2 regions of the Psychrobacillus sp. FSL H8-0484 genome follow, and region 2 is predicted to be linked to the other one. Evidence: predicted binding sites of a transcription regulator. Region 2 holds the regulator's gene; the other holds the start of a gene.

Region 1 (9,552 bases), 270 kb from region 2:
TCGACACCGGAACTTTCATGAATAAAATGCTAATATAATACAAAGCAATACAGACAGCCCAAGTAAATAGAAATAAAACTCCCCATTTAACGGACGCATTACTTTTACTAAACATCTCAAATGTATGCGAAAAACCAATCGGATTCCATTTTATAAAATGAAAGTACGATAACATTTTCAGCATAATCACTGTTCCCAGAGACGCAACCAAACTAGTACTAATAGATAAAGTTTTCATAAATAAATCAAGTCTCCTTTTTCACTTAGTTTGTGTTTAGAAGAAAATTATTAAACAATAAAAAGGCAAATAAAAACACACGCTGAAAAACTATTACTCAGCGTGTGTTTCTTTTAGTTAAAAATTATAGTCCGCATTTTAATTGCGCGTTACAGTTTGTACATGTGTTACATCCACCCATTTCTTCTACCGTTCCTTTACGGCAAACCGGGCAAGTGTCCCCTACTTCTGATCCAATGGTTACATTCGTAGAACGTAAGTCTTGAATAGTATCAATTAATACGATCGGTCGTTTTTCAAATACTTTTTCTTCTTGTGTTTGATCATCCAGCGTATTCTCTTCCGCTTTCAGTGTAAGAACTTGAGAATCACGGCTGCCATCAACGTAAACCGTACCGCCTTTTGCACCACCGCGGTATAAACGCTCATATACCCCTTCTACTTGTTCCACAGTATATCCTCGTGGAGCATTTACTGTTTTGGAGATAGAACTATCAATCCAACGTTGAATAATACATTGGACATCTGCATGGGCTTCAGGTGCTAACTCCATTGCAGTAACAAACCATTCTGGTAAATTCTGTTCATCTGCATTTTTATTTGCATGTAAGTATTCTTGTACAATATCTGCTTTTACTTCGATAAATTTACCTAAACGTCCACTTCTGTAATAAGTGAAAGAATAGTAGGGTTCTAGACCTGTTGAAACACCTACCATTGTTCCAGTTGAACCGGTTGGAGCAACTGTTAATAGATGAGAGTTTCGAATACCATTCTCTAAAATGGTTGCTCTAATTTCTTCTGGCATTGATTCCATAAAGCCTGTTTCCGTAAAGGCTTTACGAAGTCGATTCGTTTCGTCTTCTGTGTCGCCTATTAAGAATGGGAAGCTTCCACGTTCTTTTGCTAACTCAGCAGATGTTTCGTACGCAGCAATAGCGATCGTTTTAAAGACCTCATCGACTAATACATTACCTTCTTCCGAGCCATATTCCTTTTCACAATAAATTAAAAGATCTGCAAGCCCCATAACACCTAGTCCTACACGTCTTTCTCCTAAGGCTTGTACTTTATTTTCCTCTAAGAAATACGGAGTAGCATCAATTACGTTATCTTGCATACGTACACCAACGCTTACCGTTTCTTTTAATGCTTCCAAGTTAACTGTTTTTGTTTCTTTATTTGCAAATTGTGCTAAATTGACAGCGGCTAAATTACAAACCGAATACGGTGCAAGTGGTTGCTCCCCACAAGGATTTGTCGCTACTACTTTTTGTCCATATGCACGAGCATTTGTTTTTTCATTCGCATTGTCTATGAAGAAAATACCTGGTTCTGCAGAGTAAGTAGCACACACATTGATTAGATTCCAAAGCTCTTTCGCTCTCATTGTGCGATATGTTCTTACTGGGTAGCCCATTTCTTCCCATTCACGAACATCTCCGATTTCATGCCAATGTTTGTTATAATAATCCATTTGCTCTGGAGTGTAAGATTCAGTTGCAGGGAAACGTAATGCAAAGTCAGCATCTTCCTCCACTGCTTTCATGAAATCATCTGTCAGTGTTACTGAAATATTCGCACCAGTTAAAAATTCAGGATTATGAACCGAATAAGTTCCCTCATCACGCAGTTTTGTTTCTGCATCACGAATTATTTCATCGCTAAAGCCACCTAAGCCAGGAATCGCTTTGTAGTTTACAATACCTTGGTACATTGCTTCTTCTTGGTTTGTTAACGGTTTGAATTTTAGCTTGTCCTTCGCTAATTGTTTAATCGTTTCATCATTTGTGTTTTCAATCAAGAAACGTAGAATTCGCGGATTTTGCATCTTAGAAATGATGAATTCTGCAATATCAGGGTGCCAGTCGGCTAACATAATCATTTGTGCTCCCCTGCGTGAACCACCTTGTTCCACAAGATGTGTCAATTTAGCTATATCATCTAACCAAGAAACAGATCCGGAAGATTTTCCGTTTACTCCACGAGCAAGAGTGTTTCGTGGACGTAGGGTCGAACCGTTTGTTCCAACTCCACCACCACGGCTCATAATTTCCATCACTTGTTTACGATGATCACTAATTCCTTCACGAGAATCAGCGACAAATGGCATCACATAACAGTTAAAGTATGTTACATCTGTTCCAGTTCCTGCTCCATAAAGTACTCGTCCAGCAGGGATGAATTTTAATGTAACTAATTGTTGATAAAACTTTTCAAACCATTCTTTTCGCTTTTCCTCTGTTTTTTCCACAGAAGCAAGACCCGTAGCATTACGTTTCGCAATTTGTTCATAAAACACTTCAAGCGGTTTTTCAATAATATTGAGTGAACGTTTCACAATACCTGACTGTAACTCGTCATTGTCATCGATTGCACTACGGTAGTCCTCTTCGATTAATACTTCGGCAGTTTTTGTCGATTGATCAATCGATACAATATGACCTAATCCACGTGCAGGAAATTTAGGATCTGCTTTTACCGTCAAAACGACAAAATCTCCTGCTTTTAGCGTTTTCTTTTCCGTATCTTTAAATGAATACCGGTCAATCATAACTAATCGGGAAACACCTTTGTGTGTTAATTTCATGTCTTCTGTAATTGGGTGTACTTGTGGAAATAATTCAATGTCTTTGTTTAACTGTTCAATGTTAATGGTTGCATTTTTATTCTGAGATGCTAATACCATCATATTGCCTCCCTTTAATTTAAAATTTTCAACACTATATATAGTATAATTTCATTTACAAACGATACTATATGTTGTGTTATTTTGCAAATGACCCGATATGATGAAAACCTATATGTATCAGTAGTCAATGGACTAATTTACCAAAAAAAAAATAAATTATTTTTTATAGTTCCACTCATCATTTGCATAACGCCTGTTTTCAAGGTCTTTAACGTAGTTTTCTTGTTCCTCCGTTAACGTAAATTCAACTAAATCTATTTGTAATGCATCTTCAAATCCTTTTTTAAATGCTACTTTGCATTCGTCGACCGTTACCGGTTTTTGTATTAATTTGTTGATGGCAACAGCTTTTTGCGATAAGCTATTTTTTACTCTTTTTCTCAGTTCATCCGAAGAAAATTTAAATGTTTGAATAAGTTTTTCTTCATCTAGATCTAATAGAATTGCACCGTGTTGTAATATGACACCTTTTTGTCTTGTTTGTGCACTACCTGCTACTTTTTTACCTTCTACAACAAGCTCATACCAACTTGGTGTATCAAAACAAACAGCGGTTCTCGGTTTTTTTAAATCCTGCTTTTTTTCTACCGTATTTGGTATAGAGAAGTAAGCTTCTAATCCAAGATTCTGAAAACCTAATAATATGCCTTCACTAATAACACGATATGATTCTGTCACCGTGGCTGGCATATCTGGATAACTCTCCGAAACAATTACACTATACGTTAGCTCATGTTCGTGGAGTACGCCTCTTCCACCAGTAGGTCTTCGAACAAATCCTAACCCTAAACGTTCTACTGCTTCCATATCAATTTCTTTTTCAACGGATTGAAAATAACCAATGGATAAAGTTGCAGGATTCCATTCATAAAATCGAACTACTGGCGGAATAAGCCCTTCACTATGCCAATCTAGCAACGCTTCATCCAGCGCCATGTTATAAGATGGACTACAGGGACCTGAATTAATATAATACCATTTTGTCTTTTCCATCAAAACTCCCCCTCACAATGCTATTCATTTTATCAAATAGATTGTATTGTATCTAGCAAATCTTTTATAATGAATATGTAAACATAGAAAGGGGAAAGACCGTGTTAGATTTTCTGTATATAATCATTGCAGTGCTAGTCATCTTTTTAGTCTATGCAGGTATTTCTGCATTCCGACTGAAGAAAGCCGTAACTAACCTTACGCAAGAACAATTCATCGAAGGCTATCGTAAAGCGCAATTAATCGATGTAAGAGAACCAAAAGAATTTGATGGAGGACATATTTTAGGAGCTAGAAACATTCCATCCTCTCAACTTCGTCAGCGTTTCAAAGAAATTCGCCCAGACAAACCAGTTTATTTATATTGTCAAAGCAGCGCTCGAAGTGCTCGTGCAGCAATGTTTTTAAAGAAAAAAGGCTATACGCAAATTCACCAGCTTCAAGGCGGTTTCCGCGGTTGGACTGGCAAGATTAAATCCAAATAATACATAAGGTTCTTCTATTTCAGAGGAACCTTTTTTGTTAGAGAAGAAAGTATAAACTTCTTCCGTAATTAGTAAGTACTAGTCTCCTATCACCTTGCACTTTTCTTATTGAATCATCCCACTTTTGGAGGTACTGCATGCACAAGCATATTTTATTTTCACACGATGAAGATTTCAGACATTCCCATCCGAACTATGAAGACTACGCAATTGTCTCTAAACGAGCTACTAATTTCTTAAAAGAACGTCGTCTCGGCAATTGGCAAGCTATCGATATTGGAGAGTCCATTTTGCAACTGGATAGTAATTTATTAGAAATGATGGAGAACCATCTCATAACGTATGAAGTATTAGCGTCCATATTCGAAACGAAATCTCAGGGCAAAATAACAAGTAAATCACAATTGTCGATTGAAAGCAAATTAGAAATTGTGGAAACGTTTGATAATAATCTCATCTTTTTTCCAGAATATGATGTAGCTATGACACTTGCTTTTAATTATTCTGGTGGTAACACTTGGCCAGAATATCATTTCTTTGCAACTTCTACCGAAACCGCTCTTGCTTTTCTGAAAGAAATTAATGAAAAGATGCGTCAATTATTAATGCAATCCGTTACGTATTTGGTTGATACTGAACATGGAGTACAACGTAGAAAATATGGGGAACAAGCATCGGTAAATAGAGAAGATGTATTACTAGACGAAAATATTAAACAGGATATTTTCCGTTCCATTGATGAATTTTTTAAGGAAGAGGGACATTTTTTTAAAGAGTATGGTCTCCCTTATAAACGTGGTATTTTACTATACGGGTCACCTGGCAATGGAAAAACGACTTTAGTTAAATCCATAACAGGCTCAACAAAAGCTCCTGTAGTGTATTGGCAAATTACCGAATTCACTGGCAGTCATTCTGTACAAGAAGTGTTTGGAATTGTCACGAGATTAGCACCTGCCATATTAGTAATTGAGGATATTGATTCGATGCCAGAATACACTCGTTCTGTCTTTTTAAACACGCTAGACGGCGCTCAATCAAGAGAGGGATTATTTATCATCGGTACAACTAATTACCCTCAGAAAATCGATCCTGCGCTTATTAATCGTGCTGGCCGATTTGATCGGGCCTATGAAATACCTTCCCCTTCTGAAAAAGTTCGAGAAAGCTATTTGCACAAATTGGATATCAAGCAAATTTTTACAGACGAACAACTTGTCGATATGGCCAAACGTACAAAAGGTCTTTCTATGTCACAGTTAAATGAGCTCTATATGTCTGTTGCGTTGAACTGGCATTACGACGGAAAGCTAGCCTACGAAAAACGTATCGAGGAACTACTCAAGCAGAATAAACGATCGATCAAGAATGAATGGGATAAAGATGAGCATTCGATCGGTTTTTAAAAAGTGGAAAAGCGCTAATCGCGCCTTTTAAAAGCCAACCTGTTTGCACTTGTTTCCGGAGTGCTTTGGACTCACTTTTACTACATCATTACCTACGAGAAACCATAGGGGAGGAAAGTGACTGACGTCACTTTCCTCCCCTCGTTTTTTCGGTAATTTTGTGGCAGTTGTCTCTCCGCCGCTCTCCTGCAACTTTTGAGAACATGTTAGTGCTATTCTGGATAATGAGAGAATCAATACTTTCCAATGCGTAAAAATTTAGCTCCCGAAGATGCAATTTCGGGAGCCCCAGTCCCGCTTTTAACTTCATAGTTTATATTTTTACTACAAGTTCAAGAATACGCTTCTCGTTTCTTGTCATAGTTTAAATAATAGTTCCAAAATAAGTCCAGCAAAAGGGAGCCAAATTGCAAAAGCAAAATGTACATAATATTCTTTTGAAAATACTTTTTTACCATATATCCTCTGTAAACGTACAAAACAGAGATAAAAAGAAATAGCCATATCCCTAAAGGAATGGGATTTAGCGGACGGTATATCCCATTTTCCAATCTCGAGATACTTGCAAATAGTATTCCGACGAGTGCAATAAATAATAGTCCTGTCTCCACGATCACCTGGTCAGAGTTAAATCGTTTCGTATACTTAAGCTTCTTTGGTAAATCATATTTCTTTTTGACAAACCTATCTAAAATTAAAAAACTAGCAACTATTAAAAAGAATAGAAATACCTTAACCCACAACATGTTCTATCACCCTTTCGTCTAGTCCCTATATTGCAAGTAAGTAATATAAAAATTATCTCTATGATTCTTCTAAAATAAATGTCTGGATTAATTCAATCATGCTCTCCTATATTCGCTCGTTATTCCGATCGTTCTGGATAGAATAACCAATATGGTAAACATGCCCCTTAAAATGCGTATATAAAGCGTCTTCTTATCCTCTTAGATCATTCCTCTTTAATACTAACTGCATCAGAGATGCGACTATAATCATGACTGGGCACAGTTTCTTGTTCTTCCCAATTATTAACTATGGCTCTCTCCCGTTTTTGCTTCTTTTTCAGAAGAGAACTTGAGCTATTCGATGCAATTCCCTCTGCTATTGTATGGAAACAATAGATTAGTAACATAAATACAAATAACGGGGGAAGGATCATCCAAAATTGCTTTGTCATAAATACTTCCCAAGAAATGGAAATCATACCGGATAGCTTATATATTTCTGGAACTAAACGCCAAGGAGTGTCCGGATATTGACTTGCACCTCCAACAAAAATAGATAATATCCCTAAATGGACAAACATTTGAAGAACTTGTACAACATGCTGCGTCCAATACGAGCTAGACGAGACCCCACAGACTAAGCCGAGGAGGCTCGTCGGTTCGTCCGCGGAAAGCAAGCGGATATTATCAATTACAACAATGTAGTTTAACAGCGCCATCTTTTTTAATACGATAAATTGTTAGAAAAGTTTCAAATTTGTTAATTTTTTCAACATATTCATTACTTTTGGATTTCTACTATATAAAAAAGCGCGATCCATATCAGGATCGCGCTCTTTACTTTATGCTTTTGTGTAACGTAGTACTGGCTTACGCGCAGCTTTTGTCTCGTCTAATCGATTAATAACCGTTGTGTGTGGTGCATGTTGAACGATTTCTGGGTTTTCTTCTACCTCTTTTGCAATTTGAATCATTGCATCACAGAAAGCGTCTAATGTTTCTTTAGATTCTGTTTCGGTTGGTTCGATCATCATACCTTCTTCTACATTCAATGGGAAGTAGATTGTTGGTGGATGGTATCCGAAATCAAGAAGACGTTTTGCTATATCAAGTGTACGAACTCCTAATTTCTTTTGACGACGACCACTTAGTACGAACTCATGCTTACAATGACGATTGTATGGAAGATCGTAATACGCTTCTAAACGTCTCATCATATAGTTTGCATTTAATACTGCATATTCGGTAACTGCTTTTAGACCATCTGGACCCATTGAACGAATGTATGTGTAAGCACGAACATTAATTCCAAAGTTTCCGTAGAATGGTTTTACGCGACCAATCGTTTGTGGACGATTGTAGTCGAATGTATATTTGTCATCTTCTTTTACAAGTACTGGACTTGGTAAGAACGGAATTAGGTCAGCTTTAACTCCAACTGGACCAGAACCTGGACCACCACCACCGTGTGGACCTGTAAATGTTTTGTGTAAGTTTAAGTGTACACAGTCAAAGCCCATGTCTCCAGGACGCGCCTTAGACATTACAGCGTTTAAGTTAGCTCCATCATAGTAAAGCTTACCACCAACACCGTGGATGATTTCAGCTAATTCTAAAATGCTTTCTTCGAATAAACCTAATGTATTTGGATTAGTAAGCATTAGAGCAGCTGTATCAGGACCAGCAACACGACGTAAATCTTCTAAATCTACTAAACCATTTTCATCAGATTTTACAGTAATAGTTTCGAAACCTGCGACAGTCGCTGATGCAGGATTTGTACCGTGCGCAGAGTCAGGAACAATTACTTTTGTACGCTGCGTATCGCCATTTGCTTCGTGGAATGCACGGATCATCATAAGCGCTGTCCATTCACCATGTGCTCCAGCAGCTGGTTGAAGCGTTACTTCATCCATACCAGTAATTTCTACTAAAGATTGTTGCAATTCATACATTAATTCCATTGCACCTTGTACAGATGACTCATCTTGTAGCGGGTGAATGTTAGCAAATCCCGGGAAACGAGCAACTGATTCGTTTATTTTTGGATTGTACTTCATCGTACAAGATCCAAGTGGATAAAATCCTGAGTCTACTCCGTGGTTACGGTTAGATAAAGCTGTATAGTGACGCATAATATCAAGCTCAGATACTTCCGGTAATTCTGCTTCTTCTTCGCGAAGCACACCTTGTGGTAATAGAGAAGCTAGATCTACTTCTGGCACATCCAGTTCAGGTAAGTTATACCCAACACGGCCTTCTTTCGTAATTTCAAAAATTAGTGGTTGATTATCCTTATGCATAAAGAGCCCCCATTTCTTGCACGAGTGCATCTATTTCTTCTTTTGTACGTTGTTCTGTAACAGCAATTAACACATGATTTTTTAGGTCTGCATTTACTCTACCTAAATCGAAACCACCGATAATTCCTTTTTCAAGAAGTACTTTGTTTGCATCTGCAACTGTACCGTTCACTTTTACGACGATTTCATTGAAATGAGCACCTTGGAAAGGAACTTCAAATCCAGCTTTTTCAAACGCTTGTTTAGCATAATGTGTCTTCGTGATATTTTGAATCGCGATTTCTTTTACGCCTTTTTTACCTAGTGCTGTCATTGCAACAGAAGCAGCTAGCGCGTTTAACGCTTGGTTCGAACAAATATTTGAAGTAGCTTTGTCACGACGAATATGTTGTTCACGAGCTTGTAAAGTTAATACAAATCCACGACGACCTTCTTCATCTGTTGTTTCACCAACTAGACGACCAGGTACTTTACGCATTAATTTAGAAGATACTGCAAAGAAACCACAGTGTGGACCACCAAATGCTTCCGAAATTCCAAATGGCTGAGCATCTCCAACTGTAATGTCTGCTCCAAATTTACCAGGAGGTGTTAACGCACCTAATGCAAGTGGGTTAGCTGAAACAACAAATAGCGCTTTTTGAGCATGCGTCAGTTGTTCTACTTTAGCTAAATCTTCAATTTGTCCAAAGAAGTTCGGATACTGT
Region 2 (9,552 bases):
AAAAATTATGGACGAAGAAAATCCTACTCATATGCTCGTTGCATTTGATGCTGGTAAAACAACTTTCCGACATTCTACTTTTGGTGAATATAAAGGTGGAAGACAGAAAACTCCACCAGAACTTTCCGAACAATTTCCGTATGTTCGTAAGTTAATCGATGCATATGGCATTAAAAGATATGAGTTAGAAATGTACGAAGCAGATGATATTATTGGGACGCTTTGTAAGCAAGCAGAAGCGAAGGGCCAACAAGTAATCGTAGTTTCTGGTGATAAAGATTTAACGCAACTAGCAACGGACAATACGACTGTGTACATTACGAGAAAAGGAATTACGGATATTGAAAAGTATACGCCTGCTCACGTGGGAGAAAAATATGGTTTAACTCCTCTTCAAATTATTGATATGAAAGGTTTAATGGGTGATGCCTCTGATAATATTCCAGGTGTTCCCGGAGTTGGTGAAAAAACAGCTATAAAATTATTAAAAGAACATGGTTCTGTAGAAAATCTCTATCAAGCACTAGATACAGTCAGTGGAGTGAAGTTGAAAGAAAAACTTACGGCTAATGAAGAGCAAGCGAAAATGAGTAAAGTTCTGGCGACGATTGAAACAAATGCACCAATCGATGTTTCTTTAGAAGATTTAACTTACAGTGGTCCGAATATGGATGAAGTGATCACTATTTGGAAAGAGCTAGCATTTAAAACACTTCTTGAAAAATCGGAGTATGTTGCAGAAGAACAAACTACAACAGAAACTAAGTTTGAAGTAATAGAGCAAATAGATGCTGCTATTTTACAGGATGAAATGGCCGTGCATCTTGAAATGTATGACGAACAATATCATACAACAGAGTTATTAGGGATTGCGTTATCAGATGGGGAACATTCATATTTCGTTCCTGAAGCTATTGCGTTTCAGTCAGATGCATTTCGTGCGTGGCTAGAGGATGATTCCAAGAAGAAGTATTTAGCAGACTCGAAAGCGACCCAAGCTGTAAGTAGAAAATACGACGTTAGTATTCAAGGGGTTGAATTTGATCTACTTTTAGCTGCCTATATTGTTAATCCGTCGATCTCATCTGATGACGTATCTATCATTGCAAAAGAATTTGGCTATTATAATGTGTTAACGAATGAAAATATTTATGGAAAAGGCGCGAAAAAGACAACTCCTGAACAGAACAAGCTTGCAGAACACGCCTCAAGAAAAGCGCAAGCGGTGTGGAAGTTAATGCCGATTCTAGAAGAAAAATTAGAAGAGAATGAGCAGTACGCTCTTTATAAAGAACTCGAATTACCACTCGCTTCCATTCTTGGGACGATGGAATCAGACGGCGTAAAAGTAGATAAACAAATTCTTGTGGAAATGGGCCACGATTTAGAAATAAAGCTGCAATCCATTGAAAAAGATATTTATGCATTAGCAGGAGAAAAATTTAATATTAATTCACCTAAGCAACTAGGCGTTATTTTATTTGAAAAATTAGGATTGCCACCTTTAAAGAAAACGAAAACTGGTTACTCAACTGCAGCGGATGTTCTAGAAAAGTTAGCAAGTGAGCATGAAATCATTGAACAAATTCTTCACTATCGTCAATTAGGTAAACTCAACTCAACTTATATTGAAGGATTGTTAAAAGAGATACATGAACAAGATGGAAAGATTCATACACGCTATCAGCAGGCGCTTACTTCTACTGGTCGTTTAAGTTCCATAAATCCAAATCTACAAAATATTCCAGTTCGTTTAGAAGAGGGGAGAAAGATTCGTAAAGCATTCGTTCCTTCTCATGCAGGTTGGGTTATGTTTGCAGCGGATTATTCTCAAATCGAACTACGCGTACTAGCGCACATGTCCGAAGATAAAAATTTAGTGGAAGCATTTAATAACGATATGGACATTCATACCAAAACGGCAATGGATGTATTCCATGTAGCAAAAGAAGATGTGACGTCGGATATGAGACGAGCTGCAAAAGCGGTTAACTTCGGAATTGTCTATGGGATTAGCGATTACGGCTTATCTCAGAACTTGGATATTACTAGAAAAGAAGCAGCAACATTTATTGAACAATATTTAAATAGCTTCCCTGGCGTAAAAGGATATATGGATGAAATTGTCCAAGAAGCTAAACATAAAGGGTATGTTACGACGATTTTAAATAGAAGAAGATATTTACCAGATATAACAAGCTCTAACTTTAATCTTCGCAGCTTTGCGGAACGAACAGCGATGAATACACCTATTCAAGGAAGCGCTGCAGATATTATTAAAAAAGCTATGATTAACATGGCTTTGCGTTTAAAAGAGGAAAATATGCAAACAAAAATGCTTTTGCAAGTGCATGATGAATTAATTTTTGAAGCACCACAAGAAGAAATTGCATTACTTGAAAAAATAGTTCCAGAAGTAATGGAATCTGCAATTAAGTTAATCGTTCCATTAAAAGTAGATTATGCATTTGGTTCATCCTGGTACGATACGAAATAAGGAGTTTTTTAGATGCCTGAATTACCTGAAGTGGAAGGACTCGTTCGTTCGTTACAACCCATTGTAACGGGTAAAATAATTCGATCGGTAGATGTTTCGGAAACAATTATTACTTCGAAAGCAAATGGGAAGGAAGCAATTATTAAAGGGGCGGACGTGGAGTCTTTTCGAAAAGCGATACCCCAAAAGACAATTGAAAGAATTGAGCGGCGTTCTAAATATATTTATTTTCATTTAACTAAAGACGGTATCCCACAGTTACTCGTTTCTCACCTTGCTATGTCTGGTGCCTGGTTTTACGTAAGAAATCTTCATGAAATAGTAGAAGAAAAATTTAAGCGGCACGTACATGTCATCTTTCATTTTGAAGAAGGTGACATGCTCGTATACGCTGATATTCGTCGTTTCGGAGAGCTTCGTTTATTAGAAAACGAAGCGGATTACCCTCCTTTATTGCTCATGGCCCCAGAACCTTTTGACCACGGTGCATTAGAGCATTTCCTGGAAATGAGCGTCTTGTCAAAGTATGAGAATAAAGCAATCAAAGAATTCATAATGGATGGACATGTTGTCTCTGGTTGTGGAAATATATACGCAACAGAAGCGTTATTTAATAAGAGAATTCACCCAGCTAGAAAAGTAAAACGTATTAGTAAAGAAAGAAGAATAGAGTTATTTAATGAAATCGTCCTTGTCCTATTAGATAGTATTGAACATGGAGGAAGTAGCATTTCCGATTATCGGTCGATTAACGGGGAAGCCGGGAATATGCAAAATAGACTACAAATGTATGGTAAAAAGAGTTGCCCTATATGTGGTACGAAAACGAAGCAGAAAACGATTGCTAGTCGAACTTCAACTTATTGCGGGATATGTCAGAGGTAACGGAGGATTCACATGATTATTGGTTTAACAGGAAGTATTGCAAGTGGGAAAAGCACAGTTTCGGATATGTTAAAAGCGTTAAACTATCCAATTATTGATGCTGATGTTGTAGCACGAGTTGTAGTGGAGAAAGGAACAAAGACGCTGGAAACAATTAAGGAAGTATTTGGGGAAGAAGTCATTTCAGAGGATGGTTCACTTAACCGTGAGAAATTAGGAACCATCATTTTCTCAACTCCACAAAAGCGAAAACAATTAAATGATATTATACACCCCGCAATTCGTGTGGAAATGATTCGTCAAAAAGAAGAACTTTTAAAAGATGGCCATCCAACGATTGTGATGGATATTCCTTTGTTATTTGAAAGTAAGCTCCAATCTTATGTAGATAAAATTCTCGTGGTTACAGTGACAGAGGAAACACAGTTGCATAGATTAATGGCTAGGAATAACTATTCATTAGAGGAAGCAAAAGCAAGAATCCAGTCTCAACTACCGCTTTCGATTAAAGAAAAAGGGGCAGATGCAGTGATTTATAATAATGAAACGTTACAATCTACAGAAGAACAGTTGAAAAAAATATTAGATAGTTGGGTCTGCTAATTGCTTACAAAGAGAACAAAAAAAATGTGTCAATTGGGAGTGCATAATCCGGAAAATGTGTTATACTAATTCATGGCAATAAAACATAAAGTATCACACAGTTACAGGAGGACTTTCAAATATGTCAGCTTCAATTGCAATTAATGGTTTTGGTCGTATTGGACGAATGGTGTTTCGCCAAGCAATAGTACAAGAGGATTTAAATGTTGTCGCAATCAATGCAAGATACCCATTAGAAACGTTAGCGCATTTGATTAAATACGATTCAACACACGGGACTTTCTCTGGTGAAATAGTGATTGAAGAAAATACACTTATTATAAATGGAAAACGTGTACAAATTGTAAACGAGCGGGATCCAGGAAAATTACCTTGGAAAGATTTAAATGTTGATATTGTAATAGAGTCAACAGGTCAATTTAATGATGGTGAAAAAGCATCTCTTCACCTAAAAGCTGGTGCGAAAAAAGTAATTATTACTGCTCCTGCCAAAAATGAAGATGCAACCATTGTGATGGGTGTAAATGACGACAAGTTAGATTTAGCCATTCACCATATTATTTCAAACGCAAGCTGTACGACTAACTGTTTAGCACCAGTTGCTAAAGTGTTAAATGACACTTTTGGAATTGAGAACGGTCTAATGACTACAGTTCATGCTTACACGAATGATCAAAATAATTTAGATAATCCACATAAAGATTTAAGACGTGCTCGTGCATGTGGGCAATCGATTATACCTACTTCTACGGGTGCTGCAAAAGCGCTAACATTGGTTTTACCTGAACTACAAGGGAAAATTCATGGTATGGCACTTCGTGTACCTACCCCAAATGTCTCTTTAGTAGATTTAGTAGTAGATTTGAAAAAAGATGTAACTGTAGAAGAAGTGAATGCTGCATTTATGAATGCATCGGAAGGACCTATGAAAGGTATTCTTGGTCTGACGATGGAACCACTTGTTTCTATCGATTTTAATACTTCAACAAACTCGTCAACTGTAGATGGCCTAACTACAATGGTTATCGGAAATCGTAAAGTTAAAGTTCTCGCTTGGTATGATAATGAGTGGGGTTATTCAGCTCGTGTCGTAGACTTAACGAAAAAAGTAGCTACTGGCCTTTAATAGTGGATCCTTTTTCTAATTTTTTTAGAAAAAGGATTTATTATATGTTGCATAATTTTCTAAAACAACATATAATGAGAATCGTGTTACTTAACGTACACAGACTACTTAAAGGGTTAGGACCTCTTAGGACTAACTTTCCCCCGTGGTAGTCAACTTTGATGTTCAAAATAAAACTAATCAAAGGGGGAAACGGACATTGGAAACAATGGGACGTCACATTATTGCAGAACTATGGGAGTGCGATTTCGACAAACTTAACGATATGCAATTTATCGAGCAAACATTTGTTGATGCTGCACTGAAATCTGGAGCAGAAGTCAGAGAAGTTGCGTTTCACAAATTTGCACCACAAGGTGTAAGTGGAGTCGTTATTATTTCCGAATCGCATTTAACGATTCACAGCTTTCCAGAGCACGGTTATGCGAGCATTGATGTATATACATGTGGTGATTTAGATCCATCAATCGCAGCTAACTATATTGCAGATGCTCTTAATGCTGGAATACGCGAAACGTTGGAAATGCCTCGTGGTATGGGTCCAGTAAATGCACCTAAATCACGTATGACAGTTCAAGCGTAATAAACTTTAGCCTAAATGATTGAGCAGAGGAAGAGATTCCTCTGCTTTTTCGATTTTATTGAAGAATGTTGCTATAATAGATATATAAATTAACGTGAAGATTTAGGAGAGGTCTATATGAGATGCCCAGCTTGCCATTTTAATGGGACAAAAGTTGTCGATTCTCGTCCAGTGGATGACAACAAGGCGATTAGAAGAAGAAGAGAGTGCGAAGACTGTGGGTTTCGTTTCACCACATTTGAAAAGGTAGAAGAAACTCCATTAATATTAGTAAAAAAAGATGGCTCACGAGAAGAGTTTAGTCGTGAAAAAATATTGCGTGGATTAATACGTGCCTGCGAAAAAAGACCAGTTGCGCTTGATCAGTTAGAAGATGTTGTGTTTTCCATTGAAAAGGAATTAAGAAGAACGGGTAATTCCGAAGTGAAGTCTGAGGAAGTAGGCGAAAAAGTGATGGACAAGCTAGCTGAAATAGATGAGGTAGCTTACGTTCGATTTGCATCTGTATATCGTCAATTTAAAGATATAAATGTATTTATTGATGAACTAAAAGAGATTCTTAAAAAGAATCCATCATTATAAGTAAGAGGAGAGTAGGCGCAATTGTCGATGTTATATAAGGAGCTACAGCCAGCAGATTTGTATATGATTCGGTTGCCATATTCTTTTTCAGACTATGATCGTCAGTTATTAACTTTATTTTATCAACCACTAGTTGGAGCTGAAGGCATTAGCCTGTATTTAACATTATGGGCAGATGGAGAATTAAGAAACAACGAACAATGGCCGCATTATCAACTCATGAATGTATTAGGTGTTTCAATAGGTAAGATTTTTCAGGCGAGAATAGCTCTCGAAGCTATAGGATTGCTTCGTACATGGCAAAAGTCAGGGGAAGATGGCCGTGTTTTTTACTACGAGCTCGCTGCTCCCTTAGACGCAGAGTCCTTTTTAAAGGACCCTCTATTGTCCATGTTTTTGCTGAATAAAATTGGAGAAAATGCTTATAAACAATTGCGAAACCGCTATATACATAAAGCAAATTGGAATAATGGATTTACAGATGTTTCTCGAACGTTTATGGATGTTTTTAAACCGTCTACGAAAACCGGAAATGTTATCTCCCATACAGATGAATTTGAATCAAAAGAAAGAAAGTCTTCTATTCCTTTTTACTATGAAGAATTCGATTTTGCTTTATTACAAGAAGGTTTATCCGAACAATTGGTACCAAAATCTGCGATGACCATTGAAGCAAAAGAAGTGATTGCTAAACTTGCTTTTTTATATAACTTAAATCCAATTGAAATGCAAAAAGTGGTTATCCTTGCTTTAGATGACGAATTACATCTTTCAGAGGCTAGATTAAAAAAAGCATGTGCAGACTACTATAAACTTACCGTTTCCAAAACTGCACCAGTCATTGAAAAAATAATGGAACAACAGGTAAAGCCAATTCCGAAAAATAGCCAACCTTTATCGAAAGAAGAGGAACTTATACATTATTTAGAAACAACTTCCCCAACAGTTGTATTAAAAGATATTGCAAATGGAAAAGAGCCCATTCTTGCGGATGTCCAACTAGCGAATTATTTCGTGACTCACTATAAAATGCCTATTGGTGTTGTAAATGTTTTATTGCAATATGTACTTCTTCGAACGGATATGAAGCTGACGAAAAACTATGCAGAAAAAATTGCTTCCCATTGGATGCGAAAAGATGTAAAAACAGCGAAGCAAGCAATGGAGCTAGCAAGAAATGAACATGAACAATATATTAAATGGAAAAACGAAGGCTCTAAGCAGAAATCCTATGCGAAAAAACCAACACGCGAAGAAAAAGTTCCGGACTGGTTTTACAAAAAAAATGGGGAAACAAAGCAATCTGGAAACGAAACAAATGGAATACAAAATATAGATGAAGAACGACAAAAACTACTAGCCGAACTAGGTGTCAAGAAAAGGTAGGTGACGCAGATGGAACGAATAAATGAAACATTAAAAAGAGTCATATCACCGGAATTTACCTCTAGATTAGATGACATGAAAAAAGAAGTTTTAGAAAATCCAGGAGTACAAAAGTTTTTGGAAGAAAATGCTGCCGATATTTCCAAGCAAATTGTCGATAGAAGCTTAAGTAAACTCTATGAGTATAAGTCCCAATCCCATGATTGTGTGTCCTGTCCTTCTTTAGAGCAATGCGTGAATCACCTAAAAGGATATGAACCAAAACTTGTATTGGATCGAAACTTAATTGATTCAGAATATGTACGCTGTAAGCGCGGCGTCATTGAGGATGAACGGAAGAAAGTAACATCTATGATAGATAGCATTCATATGCCAAAAGAAGTAATGGAAGCTAGTCTTTCTGGTGTTGATTTAGAGGATGGAAGTCGTGTAGTAGCGGTTCGCGCTGCAAAAGACTTTTTAAACGAGTGGGAAAGTACAAATGTATTGCCCGTAAAAGGGCTCTATATTTACGGACAGTTTGGGGTTGGAAAATCCTATCTGCTAGGAGCATTAGCAAATGAGTTGGCAGCTAGACATATACACTCGGTAGTTGTATACGTGCCGGAATTTTTAAGGGAAATGAAACAAGCAATTCAAGATCAGTCACTTGCTGAAAAAATTGAATTTGTAAAGCGTGCTCCTGTTCTTATGCTAGATGATATAGGTGCGGAAACGATGTCGAGTTGGACAAGAGACGAGATTTTAGGCACCATCCTTCATTACAGAATGTCGGAGCAATTACCTACATTTATGTCGTCCAACTTCAATTATGATGAATTGCAGCATCATTTATCGTTCACCCAACGTGGCGAAAAAGAAGTGGTGAAAGCCGGTAGAATAATGGAGAGAATCCGTGCCCTAACAACTCCTATTTCACTCAAAGGGAAGAACTGGAGAGAAAATTAACTTTATACAGCAATTTTCAGCGACAAGCTTGCACAGGAACAATCGTTTCGTCGGAATCGAACCAAAACGCTCAAGTGGAAGTAAATAAGCCTTGCCATTTTCTTAATAACGACTTGCAAATGGTTTTTTGGTGGCGTATAATCATTTTCATAAGAATAAGTAAATGCGTTGAAGAGGACAACAATCAGTTTGTACGACTTTTAAGAGAGAGAAGCCTTGGCTGGAAGCTTCTTAAGTATCGGCAATCGATTTACCACCTTGGAGCAATAGCTGTGAACAAATTATTTAGCAGCTGTCGGTCACCGGCCCGTTAGCCGATGCAGAGCTTCGTCTATTTTTATTTTGGATAGACAGAAGAAGGGTGGAACCACGATTGAACCTCGTCCCTTTTTAGGGATGGGGTTTTTTGTTTTTTTTACATTTATTTAAGAGGAGTGTTCAAAATGGCAGAAATTATTAAATTGCAATTCCCAGATGGAGCAGTAAAGGAATTTCCGATGTCTACAACAACAGAAGAAATAGCTCAATCGATTAGCCCGGGATTACGTAAAAAAGCTTTGGCGGGTAAATTAAGTGGTCAACTAATTGATTTAAAAACACCAATTACAGAAGATGGCGACATTGCAATTATTACACCAGAATCCGATGAAGCTTTAGAAATTCTTCGTCATAGTTCAGCTCACTTACTTGCACAAGCTGTAAAGCGTTTGTTTAAAGATGTAAAATTAGGAATTGGTCCAGTTATTGAAAACGGATTTTATTATGATATTGATTCACCTGAACCGATTACTGCAGAAGATTTAGTGTTAATCGAAAAAGAAATGAAAAAAATTATTAATGAAAACATCGAAATTGTTAGACATGACGTTTCACGTCAAGTTGCTTTTGATAAATTTAAAGATGATGAATACAAAGTAGAACTTCTAGAAGCAATTCCAGAAG

The links. Region 2 encodes NrdR, which represses ribonucleotide reductase genes. Its sites were predicted from a motif close to AACACNATATATNGTGTT; they were not measured.
Region 1: MHH81_RS12765 (vitamin B12-dependent ribonucleotide reductase) is a predicted target of NrdR. The motif match lies at 2,958-2,975, and genes of this name have one in related genera.

Annotation. Positions count from the first base shown of each region.
Region 1 is NZ_JBBOSZ010000001.1:2,627,552-2,637,103, forward strand. Features, by position in the region: gene MHH81_RS12760 (hypothetical protein) at 1-238, opposite strand, end outside; gene MHH81_RS12765 (vitamin B12-dependent ribonucleotide reductase) at 363-2,927, opposite strand; gene MHH81_RS12770 (lipoate--protein ligase family protein) at 3,087-3,923, opposite strand; gene MHH81_RS12775 (rhodanese-like domain-containing protein) at 4,025-4,408, shown strand; gene MHH81_RS12780 (ATP-binding protein) at 4,546-5,814, shown strand; gene MHH81_RS12785 (DUF4181 domain-containing protein) at 6,147-6,560, opposite strand; gene MHH81_RS12790 (hypothetical protein) at 6,767-7,261, opposite strand; gene gcvPB (aminomethyl-transferring glycine dehydrogenase subunit GcvPB) at 7,385-8,845, opposite strand; gene gcvPA (aminomethyl-transferring glycine dehydrogenase subunit GcvPA) at 8,838-9,552, opposite strand, start outside.
Region 2 is NZ_JBBOSZ010000001.1:2,893,904-2,903,455, reverse strand. Features, by position in the region: gene polA (DNA polymerase I) at 1-2,497, shown strand, start outside; gene mutM (DNA-formamidopyrimidine glycosylase) at 2,510-3,382, shown strand; gene coaE (dephospho-CoA kinase) at 3,395-3,985, shown strand; gene MHH81_RS14100 (glyceraldehyde-3-phosphate dehydrogenase) at 4,107-5,111, shown strand; gene speD (adenosylmethionine decarboxylase) at 5,311-5,694, shown strand; gene nrdR (transcriptional regulator NrdR) at 5,812-6,276, shown strand; gene MHH81_RS14085 (replication initiation and membrane attachment family protein) at 6,304-7,662, shown strand; gene dnaI (primosomal protein DnaI) at 7,672-8,610, shown strand; T-box leader at 8,770-9,001, shown strand; gene thrS (threonine--tRNA ligase) at 9,054-9,552, shown strand, end outside.